DNA from 4 places in the Aquisalimonas sp. APHAB1-3 genome. Region 4 is predicted to be linked to each of the others. Evidence: predicted binding sites of a transcription regulator. Region 4 holds the regulator's gene; each other region holds the start of a gene.
What was found. The regulator sigma-54, encoded in region 4, starts transcription at its own class of promoters, with help from an activator protein. The targets are predictions, from matches to a motif close to TGGCANGNTNCNTGCTT.
Positions count from the first base shown of each region.

Region 1: glnL (nitrogen regulation protein NR(II)) is a predicted target of sigma-54. The motif match lies at 2,535-2,551, and genes of this name have one in related genera.
Region 2: flgB (flagellar basal body rod protein FlgB) is a predicted target of sigma-54. The motif match lies at 2,351-2,367, and genes of this name have one in related genera.
Region 3: ACNSTU_RS04720 (CmpA/NrtA family ABC transporter substrate-binding protein) is a predicted target of sigma-54. The motif match lies at 2,698-2,714, and genes of this name have one in related genera.

Region 1 covers NZ_JBLWFT010000004.1:47,390-51,577, reverse strand. Annotated here, with positions in the region: gene ACNSTU_RS08475 (sulfurtransferase TusA family protein) at 1-71, shown strand, start outside; gene glnA (glutamate--ammonia ligase) at 271-1,686, shown strand; gene ACNSTU_RS08465 (DUF4124 domain-containing protein) at 1,812-2,354, shown strand; gene glnL (nitrogen regulation protein NR(II)) at 2,568-3,635, shown strand; gene glnG (nitrogen regulation protein NR(I)) at 3,619-4,188, shown strand, end outside.
Region 2 covers NZ_JBLWFT010000011.1:39,733-43,920, forward strand. Annotated here, with positions in the region: gene flgE (flagellar hook protein FlgE) at 1-778, opposite strand, end outside; gene ACNSTU_RS14225 (flagellar hook assembly protein FlgD) at 794-1,471, opposite strand; gene flgC (flagellar basal body rod protein FlgC) at 1,482-1,907, opposite strand; gene flgB (flagellar basal body rod protein FlgB) at 1,911-2,318, opposite strand; gene ACNSTU_RS14240 (CheR family methyltransferase) at 2,542-3,375, opposite strand; gene ACNSTU_RS14245 (chemotaxis protein) at 3,481-4,188, opposite strand, start outside.
Region 3 covers NZ_JBLWFT010000001.1:1,001,884-1,006,071, reverse strand. Annotated here, with positions in the region: gene ACNSTU_RS04730 (ABC transporter ATP-binding protein) at 1-268, opposite strand, end outside; gene ntrB (nitrate ABC transporter permease) at 279-1,118, opposite strand; gene ACNSTU_RS04720 (CmpA/NrtA family ABC transporter substrate-binding protein) at 1,122-2,543, opposite strand; gene ACNSTU_RS04715 (ANTAR domain-containing response regulator) at 2,828-3,403, opposite strand; gene ACNSTU_RS04710 (outer membrane beta-barrel protein) at 3,582-4,160, opposite strand.
Region 4 covers NZ_JBLWFT010000009.1:26,356-30,543, forward strand. Annotated here, with positions in the region: gene rapZ (RNase adapter RapZ) at 1-162, opposite strand, end outside; gene ACNSTU_RS13025 (hypothetical protein) at 159-662, opposite strand; gene ptsN (PTS IIA-like nitrogen regulatory protein PtsN) at 659-1,132, opposite strand; gene hpf (ribosome hibernation-promoting factor, HPF/YfiA family) at 1,211-1,549, opposite strand; gene ACNSTU_RS13040 (RNA polymerase factor sigma-54) at 1,598-3,178, opposite strand; gene lptB (LPS export ABC transporter ATP-binding protein) at 3,332-4,057, opposite strand; gene lptA (lipopolysaccharide transport periplasmic protein LptA) at 4,054-4,188, opposite strand, start outside.

The DNA of each region.
Region 1 (4,188 bases), on a different contig from region 4:
ACGGTCATCGTGTGGAGGCCGTCCTCGAGGAGGGTGACACGCTCCGGGTCTGTATCCGTGTCCGGGACTGACCCCGTCAAGCAATGCACCTTTTTGGTGCTTGTCGGTTTTATTTTGCACGATCGCGGTGCATATTGGAGCGGTTTCCCGCACCACTGCACCAGAAACGCCCGTAACTTGCTGTCTTGTGGTGCTGGCACGGTCCGTGCTTCCCGAAATGGCGAGTTGAATTCTTTTGCTGAGGCTTACGTCCCATCTGGAGGTTAAGGCATGTCACGCACCGCAGCCGACGTACTCAAACTGATCAAAGACGAAGATGTGAAATTCGTGGACATGCGGTTCACGGATACCAAGGGGAAAGAGCAGCACGTCACCATCCCGGCCGCCACCGTCGAAGAGGACTTCTTCGAGGACGGCAAGATGTTCGACGGCTCCAGCATCGCCGGCTGGAAGGGCATCAACGAGTCCGACATGATTCTCATGCCGGACCCGCAGACCGCCACCATCGACCCGTTCTTCGATGAGCTGACGCTGAACATCACCTGCGACATCATCGAGCCCAACACCATGCAGGGCTACGAGCGCGACCCGCGCTCCGTCGCCAAGCGCGCCGAAGCGTACCTGCAGTCCACCGGCCTGGGCGACACCGCATTCTTCGGCCCGGAGCCGGAATTCTTCATCTTCGACGACGTCCGCTGGGGCGCCGAGATGAGCGGCAGTTTCTACCGCATCGACTCCGAGGAAGCCGGCTGGAACTCCGAGCGCGTCTACTCCGACGGCAACATGGGCCACCGCCCGAAGGTCAAGGGTGGCTACTTCCCCGTCCCGCCGGTGGACAGCCTGCATGACATCCGTACCTCCATGTGCCTGGCCATGGAAGAGCTCGGCCTGAGTGTTGAAGTGCACCACCATGAGGTGGCCACTGCCGGTCAGTGCGAAATCGGTGTCGAGTTCAACACCATGGTCAAGAAGGCCGACGAGGTGCAGAAGCTCAAGTACGCCGTGCACAACGTGGCCGCCGCCTACGGCAAGACCGCCACGTTCATGCCCAAGCCTCTGGTTGGCGACAACGGCAGCGGCATGCACGTGCACATGTCCTTCTCCAAGGACGGCAAGAACCAGTTCCAGGGCGACCAGTATGGTGGCCTGAGCGAGACCGCGCTGTACTACATCGGTGGCATCATCAAGCACGCCAAGGCCATCAACGCCTTCGCCAACGCCTCCACCAACAGCTACAAGCGGCTTGTGCCCGGTTTCGAGGCGCCGGTGCTGCTGGCGTACTCCGCCCGTAACCGCTCCGCTTCCATCCGTGTGCCGTGGATCTCGAACCCGAAGGCGCGCCGCATCGAGGTCCGGTTCCCCGACCCCACCGGCAACCCGTACCTGGCCTTCGCCGCCATGCTGATGGCCGGCCTGGACGGTGTGCAGAACAAGATCCACCCGGGCGATGCCATGGACAAGGATCTCTACGACCTGCCGCCGGAAGAAGAGAAGGAGATCCCCAAGGTCGCCTTCTCGCTGGAAGAGGCCCTGGAAGCCCTGGACAACGACCGCGAGTTCCTGAAGCAGGGTGGCGTGTTCACCGATGACACCATCGACGCCTACCTTGAGCTGAAGGAAGAGGAAGTTCAGCGTCTGCGCATGACCACCCACCCGGTGGAGTTCGACATGTACTTCAGCGTCTGATTCGGCTTCCCGAGCCGATCCGGCACTGGCCCCGGCCCTTGTGGCCGGGGCTTTTTCGTTGGGCTGTCGCCCCCTCCCGGCCCGCTGCCCCGCGTGCTACATTCCGTGGTATGAGAACACGGATCGTGATCGCCCTCATCGGCCTCTTCCTGCCCCTGGTGGCCACTGCGGACATCTACAAGTGGGTGGATGAGGATGGCAATGTCGTTTACTCCGACGAGCCACGCGAAGGCGCGGAACGCCTGGAGCGCACCGCCCCGGATTCGTCCTACCGCTTCGAGACGCCGCGGCGACCCTCCGGCGACCCCTCCGCTTCCGGCGATAACGGCGATAACGGATCCCGCTACGACCATGTGCGCATCGTCCACCCCACGGACGAGGGAACCGTGCGGGACAACCAGGGGCTCGTGGACGTGCAGCTCGAGCTCAGCCCCGCATTGCGGGCGGAGCACCGCGTGCAGTTTCTCTTCAACGGCGAACCGCAGGGAGAGCCGTCCCGATCCCTCGAGGCCCGCCTCACGGAAGTGCATCGGGGTGAGCATCAGGTGGCGGCGCGGGTGCTCAACGAAGCCGGCGCGGTCATCGCCGAAACCGAACCGGTGACCTTCTACATGCACCAGGCGTCACGTCTGCTGCCGGGCCGGCAGGGTCCGGGCCCGAACCCCTGAGCCGTCGCGCCCCTGATTGACCCCGATCGTGGATGCACCATAATGGGGCACGGTGATGGTGCAGACGCGCCGCTACGGCGCGACGCCATTCGCACCAATGCCGAGCCTTGCCCCACAAGGCACTGAACTGGCGGGCTTTTCCCTCTCCCACTCATCGCGTAACGCGGTTCAGGGCCATTGTGGTTTGCTTTTTGCTTTCCTATGGACATGACCATGCCGCCACAGTCCACACCCGCCGAGCGCGCACTGGAGCACATGAGCAATGCCGTGCTCCTCATGGGCGCAGACAATTGCGTGCGTTACATCAACGGTGCCGCGCAGGTGATGTTTGCCGTCAGTGCCCGTCAGGTCACGGGCCAGCGGCTGCCATCGCACACCACCCCCTGCGTGCGTGCGCTCGAATCCGCGGCCCGCAACGCCATCGAAACCGGTGAGCCGTTCACCAACCGGGAGCTATCGCTGGAGGTCTCTCCCGACCGGCGCATGACCGTGGACCTCACCGTTACACCGGTGAGCCACGACGAAGTGTTGCTCGAGGTGAGTGAGCTGGACCGCAGGCTGCGCATTACCCGCGAGCAGAATCTGATCAACCAGAATCACGCCACCCGCCATCTGCTGCGCGGCCTGGCCCACGAGGTGAAGAATCCGCTGGGCGGGCTGCGCGGTGCCGCGCAGCTGCTCCACCGCGAGCTGCAAGCGCCGGAACTGCGGGAGTACACCCAGATCATCATCGAGGAGGCCGATCGGCTGCGTACCCTGGTGAACGGCCTGCTTGGCCCCAGCAAGCATGTGGAGAAGCAGGAGACCAACATCCACGAGGTGCTGGAGCGCGTCCGTGGCCTGGTGGTTGCGGAGGCCCCTGAGGGGGTCACCATCCACCGGGACTACGACCCGAGCATCCCGACCCTCCTGGCTGAGCCCAATCAGCTCATTCAGGCAACGCTGAACATCGCGCGCAACGCCTTGCAGTCGCTGGACGGCACCGGGAGCATCACGCTGCGTACCCGCACGCAGCGGCAGTTCACCATTGCGGATGTCCCCCACCGGCTGGTGGTGCGCGTGGACATCATCGACACCGGGCCCGGCATTCCCAAAGATCTCCAAGACCGCATCTTCTATCCCATGGTCACGGGACGGGCCGAGGGCACAGGGCTTGGCCTCTCCATCGCCCAGACCCTGATCCACCAGCACGGTGGCCTGATCGAGTGCTGGAGCGAGCCCGGACACACGGAATTTACCTTGTGGTTGCCTCTGGAGGCGGACGATGACAACGAAGGATGACGTTTGGCTCGTCGATGACGACCGGTCAATCCGCTGGGTGCTGGACAAGGCCCTGCGCCAGGCTGGCCTGCAGGCGCGCAGCTTCGAGACCGGGGATGCCGCGCTGGGCGCGCTCGCCGAGCAGCGACCCGGAGTCCTGGTCACGGATATCCGCATGCCGGGAATTGATGGTCTCGCCTTGCTGGAGCGCGTCCAACAGCGCTGGCCCGATCTGCCGGTGATCGTCATCACGGCGCACTCCGACCTGGATGCCGCCGTATCCGCCTACAAGGGCGGCGCTTTCGAGTATCTGCCCAAGCCCTTCGACGTGGACGAAGCGGTGGACCTGGTGCGCAAGGCCTTGCAGAGCGCCCACGAGACGGCTGCCGGGGGGTTGCACGCGGGCGAAGAGAACCCGGAGATCATCGGTGAAGCGCCGGCCATGCAGGAGGTCTTCCGTGCCATCGGTCGCTTGTCCTCGTCCAACATCACCGTGCTGATCAACGGCGAGTCGGGTACCGGCAAGGAGCTGGTGGCCCAGGCGCTTCACCGCCACAGCCCCCGCCGCGACAGG
Region 2 (4,188 bases), on a different contig from region 4:
TGCCCGACGCGCCTGCATCGATTCCGGCAAAGCTGCCATCCTCGTTGAAATCCACTGTGAACATCTCGGCCGGATCGGGGTTGTCAGGATCACCGCCAACGTTCTGCAGCTCATCGCCAACCTCAACGACAGATTTCCAGGAGTTATCCTCAGCTTCATCCTTGATGAAGTAGATGTTGGCACTGCGGGACGTCCCCTGACCGTCGTACACGGTGGTGGAGGTGGAGAAATTGAACGTCTCCGGGTCGTTGGCGTTGAAGTCCTCCGGGTTGAGAGGATCCGCGTTCGACTGCAGGTTGGCGTCGATGTCGATCTCGGTGGTCGGCTGCGGCGGCACGTTGCCGGTGTCGATGTCCAGCGCCTGCAGGGTACCACCCACGTTGCCGTCGCCATCCGCCGGGTAGCCGGTGAGGGCACGACCATCGGCATTGACCAGCACCCCGTCCTGATCAAGCTGGAAGGCACCGTTACGGGTGTAGGAGGTGCTGCCGTCCGGATCCTCAAGGCGGAAGAACCCCTCACCGTTCACGGCCAGATCCAGGTTATTGCCTGTGAAGTCGAACTGACCCTGGGTGAACTGCTGGGCGACGTTCTGCAGCCGCGAGCCGGAACCGATGGCGTTACTGGCTATACCGAACTGGGTCTGCGCGAACACGTCGGCGAACTCCGCACGGGAGCCCTTGAAGCCCACGGTGCCGCTGTTTGCAATATTGTTACTGGTGACGTCCAGATCGGAGGACGCGGAGTTCAGCCCTGAGAGGGAGATGTTGAAAGACATGGTCGCACCCCTTCCTTATTGAATATGACGAATAGAATCGAGGGAATATTCACCGGCCCCTTCGAGCGTCAGCATGGGGCTGCGCCCATCAGACTCGAGGCTGACACTGGTCACTGGCGCGGCCGCCAGTGTATTGACGGCGGTAGCATCGTCACCGCTGCCGATGCTGGCCCGGACGCTGTACGTTCCATCCGGCATTTCGTCGCCGTCATCGTTGAGCCCATCCCAGTGGAACGGCACATCGCCGGCGTCCTGTCGGCCCATGCTGATCTCCCGCACGGTCTGACCGGCACCGTCGGAGATGGTGATATTCAGGTTCTCGCTGTTGCGCGGCAGCTGGGCGACGCCGCTGAGCCCGTTCTCCCCAAGGGGCATGCTGTCGCTTTCCACCATGACGCTACGGCCAACCAACGACGCCGCCTGGAGAGCCTGGTCCTGGCCCATCTGCGACGCGAACTCCTCGAATGATTCCTGCATCCCGGAGATCCCGGAAGCCGACGTGAACTGCGCCAGCTGCCCCATGAACTCGCCGTCCTCCATTGGCTCGAACGGGTCCTGGTTCTGGAACTGGGCGATCATGAGCTGCAGGAAATCGGAACTGTCCAGCTCCTCGGCGGTCTTGCCCCTGGCATCCTCAGGCTGCTCCAGCTCGGAGCTCTGGGTGTTGCCCATCAATGCATCAATTCCCATCATGGCGATTGCCTCAATTCTGGGCGAGCTGCAGGGTATGCAGCGCCAGCTCCTTGGATGTATTCATGACTTCCACGTTGTTCTGGTACGAACGGGAAGCCGAGATCATGTTCACCATCTCTTCGACGCTGTTGACGTTTGAGCGGTAGACGTAGCCGTCTTCGTCGGCGGCCGGGTGACCCGGCATGTGCAACGGCTTGTTGGGCGCGTCGCTCTCGACAATCTCGTCCAGGCTGACCCCGACATTGGCCGGGTTCTGCGCGCCGCCCTCTACACCGCGCAATGCCGCGGCAAACACCGGTTGCTTGGCCTTGTAGGCCTCCTCTGGCGTCGTGGCAACAGCTTCCGCATTGGCCATGTTGCTGGCGGTGGTGTTCAGCCGAACAGACTGGGCGTTCATGGCCGAGCCGGCGACATCGAAAACGTTGAATACGGACATGGTTTATTCGCCCCTGATTGCGCCAACGAGGTTGGAAATGCGCCCACCGAGGAAGTCCAGCGAGGCGCGGTACTTGACCGTGTTCTCGGCGAACTGCGCCTGCTCCACTTGCGACTCCACTGTATTACCGTCCAGCGACGGGCTGTTCGGCACGCGGTAGAGCGCATCGGCCGAGGAACCATCACCGTTGGGCGACGGAATATGCTGTGCATGGGTGGTCTGCATCACACCGCCGCTGCTGGCCTGGCCGTTCTCGGCCTGCTGCAGCGCGGTGCGGAAGTCCATGTCCCGGGCCTTGTAGTTCGGCGTATCCGCGTTGGCGACGTTCTCCGAGAGCAGCTGGTGCCGCTCACCACGGAGCTTGAGCGCTGACGCGTGCAGGCCCACTGCGTTGTCGAAGGAAATTGCCATGATCACCCTCCAGTGAATCGACAACGGGCCTGAAGCAAGCGTCGTGCCAGCTCACTCAGGCGGTCACGAAAAAGAGGGACAAGGCGAGCGGAAAGGCGCGTCCGGGCGGGCGTTGCGCCTTAACTGCGACTCACGTCGGGAACGGCACCGGCAGAAAACCGACGCGGCAACGCCAGCGTTCCGGCAAGGGCAAGGCGGCAACGGAGCGGCAACCGCTTGCCGCTCACCGCGACGGCTGACGCACGCGGTAGATGACGCCGCCGTGACTGCGCACCATCTCCAGCTGTCCGGCGTGCCGGGCCAGCGATTCCGATGCGCCGACGATCAGGTAGCCGCCGGGGCGCATCTGCTGGATCATGCGGTTGAGGATGTTCTCCCGCGATTCCGCAGAGAAATAGATGAGGACGTTGCGGCAGAACACCACGTCGAAACGACCGAGGCTGGCGTAGCTGTCCAGCAGGTTGTGCACCATGAACTGGGTCCGCCGGCGAATCTCCGGGCGCACCACCCAGTCGGCGCCGCTGCGCTGGAAGTAACGATCACGGCGGTCGGGGCTCAGCCCGCGGTTGACCGTGGAATCCGAATACTTCGCTTCCTTGGCCTGGGCGATCATGGCCGGCGAGATATCGGTCCCAACGATCTCTGCCTCGATACGGGCGCCACGGGCCCGGAACTCCTCCAGGGCGATACTCATCGAGTAAGGCTCCTGCCCCGACGAACATGCGGCCGACCAGATGCGGAGGGTGTCGACACCACGCTTGTGGAACTCCGGCAGCAACGTTTCCTGGAGAATGGTGAAGGGGTAACTGTCACGAAACCACTGAGTTTCGTTGGTGGTCATGGCTTCAATGACGGTGCCCCGAAGGCGTTGGCCACCAGGCTGCTGGACCTTGTACACCAACTCGCCCAGATCCCTGATCCTCTCGCTCTCCATCAGATGACCGAGCCGACTGGAGACCAGATACTGCTTGTTTTCCCCGAGCACGATCCCGCAGGACTGCTCGAGGAACGCGCGAAACGCCTGGTAGTGTTCCGGGGCAATGGATCTGGACGTCACGGAGGCGGCTTCCTCATTGATCGGCAATTGGCTGTAACGGCCGCTCCAGAGCGGCCGACGCCGGGCGAATTGTAGCGTGATGAGACCTGCTAAGACTACGCTGATTCAGGCGGTCACCTGCTCCAGGCGGGCCTGAACCCGAGCCGCCAGTTCGGTTGCTCCGAACTTCGCCAGAAAATCGTCGGCACCAACCCGCTTGACCAGATCCTCGTTGAACATGCCGCTCAGCGAGGAGTGAAGCAGCAGGTGCAGCCCCTTGAGCGCATCATCCCGCCGGATTTCCGTCGCCACTGTATAGCCGTCCATGCGCGGCATCTCCACGTCGGAGATGACCATGAGAAGCTGCCGCCACGGGGACTCTTCCGGGCGAGCCGCCCAGTCCTGCAACGTCTCCATGGCCTCCTGGCCGTCCCGCGCCATGGTGACCTGAACACCCAGGCCTTCGAGGGTGTCATGAATCTGACGCCGGGCCACGGAGGAATCATCGGCAACGAGCACGTGCCAGTCTTCGGCGCCGGAGGCAGGCTTGACGCCGCCCTCCTCCACGCCGGGAAGCGGGCCGATACCGCCCGCCTGGTTGATCTCGTCCATGACCTTCTCCACGTCGACGATCTGCACGAGACGCTCATCAACGCGGGTCACGCCGGTCAGATAGGCGGTATTCGACCAGCTGCTGGGCGGCGGCATAATATCCCGCCAGTTAACGTTCACGATCCGGTCGACACCCCGCACCATGAACCCCTGCACGCTGCGATTGTATTCGGTGACGATCACCGAGCTGGTATCACGCTCTTCCAGCGCCCGCCCGGTGGT
Region 3 (4,188 bases), on a different contig from region 4:
TGTGGTTCTGGAAGACGACGCCACGGTCGAGGCTGGTGCCCTGAACCTCTTTGCCGTCCATGAACACGTAGCCGTCGCTGGATTCGTCCAATCCAGCCATGACGTTGAGAATGGTCGACTTGCCGCAGCCCGAGTGGCCGATGACGCAGACGAACTCGCCCTTGTCGATGCCGAAGTTGACGTTCTCGAACACCGTGAGCGGCTCCTGGCCCCGGGGCCCGGGAAACGCCTTCTTGAGGTTTTCCACGTACAGGAATGGTTTGGTCATGCTGTCTGCCTCAGGTGTCGTACTGGACCATGCGTGTCGCCGCCGCGAGGATGCTGTCCAGGAACATCCCGACGATGCCGATCATCAGGATCGAGAAGATCACGCTGGTGATGTCCAGGTTGTTCCACTCGTTCCAGATGTAGTACCCGATGCCGCTGCCCCCCACGAGCATCTCCGCGGCCACGATCACCAGCCACGAGATGCCGATGGCGATCCGCATGCCGGTGAGAATCGTCGGCGCCGCGGCCGGGAGGATCACGGCGAAGGCCGTTTTCAGGGACGACAGCTCCAGCGTCCGGGCCACGTTGCGCAGATCCCGCGATACCCCGGCCACGCCGAAGGCGGTGTTCAGCAGCACCGGCCAGATGGAGCAGATGAAGATCACGAAGATCGACGACGCCCCGGAGTCCCGGATCAGGAACAGCGCCAGCGGCATCCACGCCAGCGGCGAGATGGGCCGCAGGATCTGGATATACGGGTTGAGGGCCTTGTACATGATCGGCGACATGCCGATGAGAAAGCCCAGCGGGATGGCGACCAGCAGTGCCAGGGAGTAGCCGGCGAACACGCGGCCGACGGAGTGGGCCAGTTGGATGCCGATGCCCATGTCATTGCTGCCGGCCACATAGAAGGGGTCACTCAGCTCGGTGATGGCGTGGCTGATCACCGCCGACGGCGCCGGGATCCTGGAGCCGCCGCTGCTGCCCCCCACGAGTTGCTCATACTCGCTCAGTTCCTGGTCGCCGATGGGCAGCACTGTCCCCTCGATGCTCCACTCCCAGGCCCCGAGCAGGACGATGAGCAGGGCGACGCTGAGGAGCGCCGCCTTGAGGTTTTCGGTGGTCAACATGGCTTACGACCTCCGGATTTCGAAGCTGTCCACATAGGCCTCCGGCTCTTCCGGGTCGAAGTCTTTGCCCATGATCGTGTGGGATTTGTAGGTCACGTCCGGGGCCTCGTAGCCCAGATCGCGCATGAGCCTGGCGCAGTCCGTGGCCAGGTAGACGTCCTCGGCGACGCCCTTGTAATCCACGTCACCGTCGATGTAGCCCCAGCGCTTCATCTGGGTGAGGATCCACACGCCCATGGAGTGCCAGGGGAAGGGGTCGAAGTCGATGCGGTTGGGCTCGTTCTTGACCTCGCCCAGGCCGTCGGCATAGCGACCGGTGAGTACCTGTTCCACCACCGAGGTGGGCTGGTTGAGATAGTTGCGCCCCGAGATCGCCTCTGCGATTTCCGCCCGGTTGTCGTGGTTCGACGAGTAGTGGGTGGCATCGACGATGGCCTTGAACAGGGCACCGAAGCTGTTGGGCGCTTCTTCGGCGAACTGCCGACTGGTGCTGAAAGCGCAGCACGGGTGGCCGTCCCAGATCTCCTTGGTGAGCATGTGAATGAAGCCCACCTCGTCCCAGACCGCGCGCTGGTTGAACGGGTCCGGCGCCAGGTAGCCATCCACGTTCCCGGCCTGGAGGTTGGCGACCATCTCCGGTGGCGGCAGCACGCGGATGGAGATGTCGTTGTCCGGGTCCAGGCCATGCTCGGCCACGTAGTACCGCAGCAGGAAGTTGTGCATGGAGTACTCGAAGGGCACGGCAAAGGTGAAGCCCTTCCAGTCCTTGGGGTCGCGCTTGTCCTTGTGGTCCATGCGCAAGGTGATCGCCTGGCCGTTGATGTTCTCCACCGCCGGCATCAGGAAGGGCATGGAGCTGGAACCGGCCCCCATGGTGATGGCGAGCGGCATGGGGGTGAGCATGTGTGCGGCGTCGTGCTCCATGTTCATGGAGTTGTCACGGACGACGGCCCAACCCGCTTCACGCCGGACGTCCACATTCAGTCCGTAGCGCTCGTAGAACCCCATGGGGTGCGCCATGATGATTGGCGTGGCGCAGGTGATCGGGATAAAGCCGATGCTCAGGTCGCGTTTCTCCGGCGTCCCCAGATCGTCCTTGAGCAGCGCCTTCGCCGCCTCGAGAGGGAACATGGACCCGAGGGCGGCGGCGAAGGTGCCGGCCCCCATCATCTGCAGAACCTGCCGACGGCTGGGGTCGTGGTGGCCGAACAGCGCCCGGACCACCGCACTCTCGATCAGGCGGTCCATGAGCGCCTCGCGATCTGCGGGGGCACCGCCTTGTTCGTGGGGCGACGCCAGCGCGTGCAGGTCGTCGCCGGCGGTGGCCTCATGGCCGTGATCATGACACGTGCTGCACGTGCATCCCGCGCTGTGGCGCAGGTCGCTGTTCGGGTCGAACGGGTCGCCGAGTGATTTGTTGGTCATCGCATCGCCCTCGTTGTCGCAACAAAAAAAGGCGCCCCACCGGGGTTGGTGGTAGGCGCCCTTGCCAGGTTCAGGTTGGCGAATCCGGCTGACGTCCCGCCGTTGGGAACCGCTGCTCGCGGTTGAGCCGGATTCGCGCGTGTCAGAGAAAGTAATGCATGACTCGTGCCATGTTAGTAAAAGTCTGAGTTAACGTCTTTTTTTTCGGTTTCCCGAGGGGGTGTGGCGGTGCCGGTGCACTGTTGTGGGGCGGTGTGCACCGGCACGGCGCGGTTGGTGGTCAGTCAGGCGCGTCCGTTGGCGCGCAGGAAGGCGCGGGCAATATCGCTGATGGGTCGGGCGCGCTCCATGGCCGTTCGCCGCAGCATATGGTAGGCGTCATTCTCGCTGATGCCGTCGCGTTCCATGAGAAAACACTTGGCCTGTTCCATCTGGCGCTGGTGCTCCAGTCGGGTGCGCGCGTCCACCAGTTCATGCCGCAGTTGCTCGTACTGATGGAACTGGTTGATGGCCACGTTGATGATGGAGCGCACGCCCTCCGCTGAGAGGCCTCCCACCACATAGGGGCTCACCCCCGCGGCAGTGGCCGCCTGCATCAGCTCCGGGTCGCTGTGTTCGGTGAACAGCACCACCGGTTTCGGGTAGGGCGAATTCCGTGTCCCCAAGCCTTCCAGAATGTCCCGCCGTCCCGAGCGGGCCTCAACAATGACCACATCGGGCTGGACATCCAGCACGCGCTGGTAGAGGTCTTCGTGAGCCTTTACGGTGCAGGCCACTTCATAGCCGGCATCGTTCAGGGCGTCCCCGAGCCAGACGGCCCGGTCCGGGTATTCGTCAACGAGCATGACTCGTGTTGCCATTGCTTACTCCTGAGGTTGTACCTCGGATTTCCGGGAACACGCCGGTAAACAGGAAGCAAGCACCGTGCCTTGACTGTGGCAGGGGAGAATCAGGGAGTTGCACGCAGGATAGGGCATGGGGCCGTGCCATGTTGGTGCACGCATGGCTCACATGCACCAACATGGCACTGGAATCGGGTCAGAACGTGTAGCGTGCGCCGAACAGGATCTCGTCGAAATCGCCGACGGCAAGTTCGCCACCCAGGGAGAGCTGTGGCGCCACCTCGTAGTAGCCGCTGCCGAAGACCTGCACGTTGCTGCTCGCATCGTTGAAGCGCCACAGCCGGATCCCGGCGGTGGTGTCCCAGCCCGGGTCGAGATAGGCCCGGGCACCGCCCTCGAGCCGGAATCCGGGGTCATCCTGATCGCCGAAATCGTAACCCAGGTCCAGTGCGCCGTAGATGTCGAGGTCGCGTTGCTGCGTGGGTACGCGGAATCCGACGCCGCCCCAGAGGACGTCGCGGCTGATGGTGGTGCTGGACGTCCCGGGCGGGGTGTCCACATCAAAGCGGTGACTCTGGAACTGACCCCGCGCGAAGATGGTGTCGTTCAGGTAACCCTGGCCACGGATCAGCAGGCCAAAGTCGCTATCCCCGAACCGGCTCGGCGGATCCGCCCAATTCAGTCCGCCCTCAATGTGGTTGTAGCTGAGGTTCGCTGCGCCGGCAGTGGCGGGCAACAGAATGGCTGCAGCCGTCAGCGCGGATAGCCTTTTCATCGGTTGACTCCCGTTGGAAGAATTCAAC
Region 4 (4,188 bases):
GCCCGGTTCCAGGCTGGTGATGTGCTCGCCGAAGGACGACAGCATGGTCACGGGCAGGTTGTCGATGCAGTAGCAGCCGCTGTCTTCCAGTGTATGGAGCGCCACAGTTTTGCCGGAACCGGACAACCCGCTGACGATAATCAGGCGGGTGTGTTCGCTCATACCGTACCTCCTGTCAGTTGATCGCCAGCGTGTAGCCGGGCGACGACTTCGACCAGCAATGCCAGTGGACGTTCCGGAGATACGGGCAGTGTGATGCGTGGTACGGTCCGGCCGAGGAGCAGGGTGTCGTCGACGGTGGGTGCCAGCCGCGGCCAGTCGGCCCACGACCGGGGCGACGTCAGCCGGATCACCCGGTCCACGGGCGCGCGCTCCGCCACGGTGTGGCTGCCGAACAGGGTGGTGACAGGCTGGGGGCCGAGGCCGCGGATTTCCAGCCAGCCCGCCAGTGCAGAGGGAGCCCGGCCATACAGCACCCCGTCTTCCACGGACAGGGTGACGGCATCGTCGGCGATCAGCCGGTGTCCGCGCTCCAGCAGTCGCAATGCCGTGTCACTCTTGCCGGTACCGCTTTCGCCTGTGATGAGGAGCCCGCAGCCATTCACGCTGACCAGCACCCCGGGAACGGTGGTGCCCGTGTCACCGGTCACGCGATCACTCATGTGCTCCCCTGGGTGGCCTCCCAGTCCCTGAGCAGCTCATAGACGGCATCGGCATCGCGGGCGTCGCGGAGCCTACGGCACAGGGGCTGGTCGCTGAACATTTCGGCGAGCCGGGCGAGAATCTGGAGGTGTTCGTCGGTGAAGTGCTCGGGTACAACCAAGGCGAACAGGAGATCGACGGGTTCGTTGTCGAAGGCGTCGAAATCGATGGCCTCGCTGGTGCGGATGAAGGCGGCGGTGGCCGAGTCATTGCCGTCCATGCGGGCGTGGGGCAAGGCGACGCCGTGACCGAGCCCGGTACTGCCGAGTTTCTCGCGGCTGATCAGCTTGTCGAAGATGGCGTTGGCCGGCAGGGCGGAGTCGGAGTCGGCCACCATATCGCTGAGGAGTTCCAGGCCCCGCTTCTTGCTGGTCACCTGGATGTCGCAGGCGATGCGCTCCGGTGTGATTAGGTCGGCAATCTTGATCATGCTTGTCCACGCAGGGTCGTGTCTGCGGATTCGGAAGTCGGCGGCGGTCCCTCGCTGGCGACCGCCGCTCCGCGCTGTTCAGTCCTCGTCACCCTCTCCCTGGGCCTTGGCCTGGGCGCCTTCGTTGCGCCGGTGGTCAGTGACCTTCTCCTTGTGCTTCTTCACCTGCCGGTCGAGCTTGTCGATCAGTCCGTCGATGGCAGCATACATGTCTTCGGCGCTGGCATCAGCGTAGAGCTTGGCGCCGCTGAGCAGCATGGTGGCCTCCGCCTTCTGACGCAGCTTCTCCACCGTCAGAATCACGTGGACGTTCACCACGTTGTCGAAGTGGCGCTCCAGCTTGTCCATCTTGGAATGCACGTAGTCGCGCAGTGCTTCAGTGAGATCCACATGGTGCCCGGTGATGTCGATCTGCATAGAGACTCCTCCCGAATGAGAGCCGGAAACGGCGAACCCCTTGTTGCCTCAGGCAATCCTTTTTCGTTCGTTCGACGAGGCAATGGACATGGATTCACGATACTTTGCCACTGTCCTTCGCGCCACATCGATTCCTTCATTTTTCAGGATTTCGGCCAGTTTGCTGTCACTGAGGGGCTTGCGGGCGTCCTCTTCGGCGATCAGCCGGCGAATCCGGGCGCGGATAGAGGTCGCCGAGCACTCCTGTCCATCCACGGTATGCACGTGGCTGGAGAAGAAGTACTTGAACTCGAACGTGCCGCGCGGCGTGTACATGTACTTCTGCGTGGTGATCCGGGAGATGGTGGACTCGTGCATCTCCACCTCTTCCGCCACCTCGCGCAGCACCAGCGGCTTCATGGCTTCCTCGCCCTGCTCCAGGAATTCCTGCTGGTGATTGACGATGCAGGTCGCGACCTTAAGGAGAGTCTCGTTGCGGCTCTTCAGGCTCTTGATGAACCAGCGCGCCTCCTGCAGATGCTGACGCATGGTGGCATTGTCGTTGCCCTGGTCGCCGCGCCGGACCAGGCCCGCGTAGTAACTGTTGACGCGGATCTTCGGTGACGCCTCGGGGTTGAGCTCCACCCGCCAGGCACCGCGCTCCTTGCGCACATAGACGTCGGGGACCACGTACTCGGCTGTGGGCGTGCCGATCTGGGAGCCGGGCCGAGGGTCCAGGGTGCGGACCAACTCCAGCACCTGGCCGAACTCTTCCTGGGTGACCTTGAGCTTGCGGGTGAGAGGCCCGAGCTGGCGGCTGCCGAGGAGGTCCAGGTGCTTGTCCACCAGCAGACGCGCTTCGGCGAGCCAGGGGGTGTCGTCCGGGAACTGTTCCAGCTGCACCAGCAGTGCTTCGCGCGGGTCCAGGGAGGCCACGCCCAGGGGGTCGAACCGCTGGATCAGGTGGCGGACGGCCTCCACCTCGTCAGGTTCGACCGGTTCGTCGCCGTCGGTCACCGATTCGCAGATCTCGTCCACGGTGACGCCGAGGTAGCCGTCGTCGCGCACGCCGTCGATGATGGCCTCGGCGATGGCCATGTCGCGCTCACTGAAATGGGAGAGTTGTGCCTGCCACAACAGGTGGTCATGCAGGCCGCCGCCATCGCCGGCGGTGCGATTCTCCCACGCCTCGCGCTGCTCATCGTCCCCGCCGGGGGCGCTGTATGCGGTGCTGCCGTCGTAGATGTCGTTCCAGTCGGAGTCCAGGGGCAGGTCGTCTGGGATGTCGCTCTGGTCGCTGGCTGACTTGTCTTCGGCGCCGTCGTGATCGTCCACCGTGTCGGCCACGTCCGGCGCGGTGTCGGTGTCCGTGGTGTCGCTGCCGGCGGACTCGCCGTCGCTGGTCGCGGCTTCCCCGTCGTGCTGCTCGGAGCCGGCGTCGTTACCGTCATCGCTGCGGTCGGTTTCGGTGACCGCCTCGTCGCCCTCGTCAAGCTCGTCGGCGGGCTCCAGCATCAGGTTGGAATCCAGCGCCTGCTGGATTTCCGTGCGCAGCTCCAGGGTCGACAGCTGCAGCAGCTTGATGGCCTGCTGGAGCTGCGGCGTCATGGTGAGCTGCTGACCGAGACGTAGCTGCAGCGACTGTTTCATTGGCGATGCCTCTCTCCTGCCGCCCCTCGGGCCGCGGGTCAGGCCAGGCCTGCATACGAGTGGGTTGATAACCCTATCGTAACTGACTCTGTCGCTGGTTAGAACATTGGCCCGATACTTGCGTGGGCTGAGCGAAAGTGCTACGGAGCGTGGTCACAGGCGGAAGTGTTCACCCAGGTACACCTCGCGGACCTGCCTGTTCGCCAGGACTTCCTCCGAACTGCCGCGAGCGATGACCTCGCCCTGGGCAAGGATGTAGGCGCGCTGGCAGATGCCGAGCGTCTCGCGCACGTTGTGGTCGGTGATCAGCACGCCGATCTCCCGGTCCGCCAGGTGGCGGATGATTTCCTGGATATCGAGCACGGAGATCGGGTCGACGCCGGCAAAGGGCTCGTCCAGCAGGATGAACTGCGGGTTGGCGGCCAGTGCCCGGGCGATCTCGACACGCCGGCGTTCGCCGCCGGAGAGACTGATGCCGTTCTGGTCGTGGAGGTGGCCGACGTTGAATTCGTCCAGCAGCTCCCGGGCGCGCTCCCGGCGCTGCTTGCGATTCAGTTCGGGGCGGGTCTCGAGGATGGCCAGCAGGTTGTCCATTACGGTGAGCTTGCGGAAGATCGATGCTTCCTGGGGCAGATACCCGACGCCGCGGCGGGCACGTATGTGCATGGGCAGGTCGGTGATGTCGTTGCCGTCCAGCTCGATGCGCCCGCCGTCGGCCTGTACCAGGCCGACCACCATGTAGAAGCATGTGGTCTTGCCTGCGCCGTTGGGGCCGAGCAGCCCGACCACCTCGCCGCTGGAGACTTCCAGTGATGCGCCGTGGACGACGGTCTTGCGGCGGTAGGTCTTCACCAGGTTCTCGGTGCGCAGCAGGCTCACTCGTCGTCTCCGTTGTCCTCGTCGTCGGGGAACAGCCGGATCTGCACGCGACGTCCGGTCTCGGGCTCACCCCGTGCATGCACCAGGTCGGCAACCACTTCATACTCGATGCGCTCGCCGGTGAACGTGTT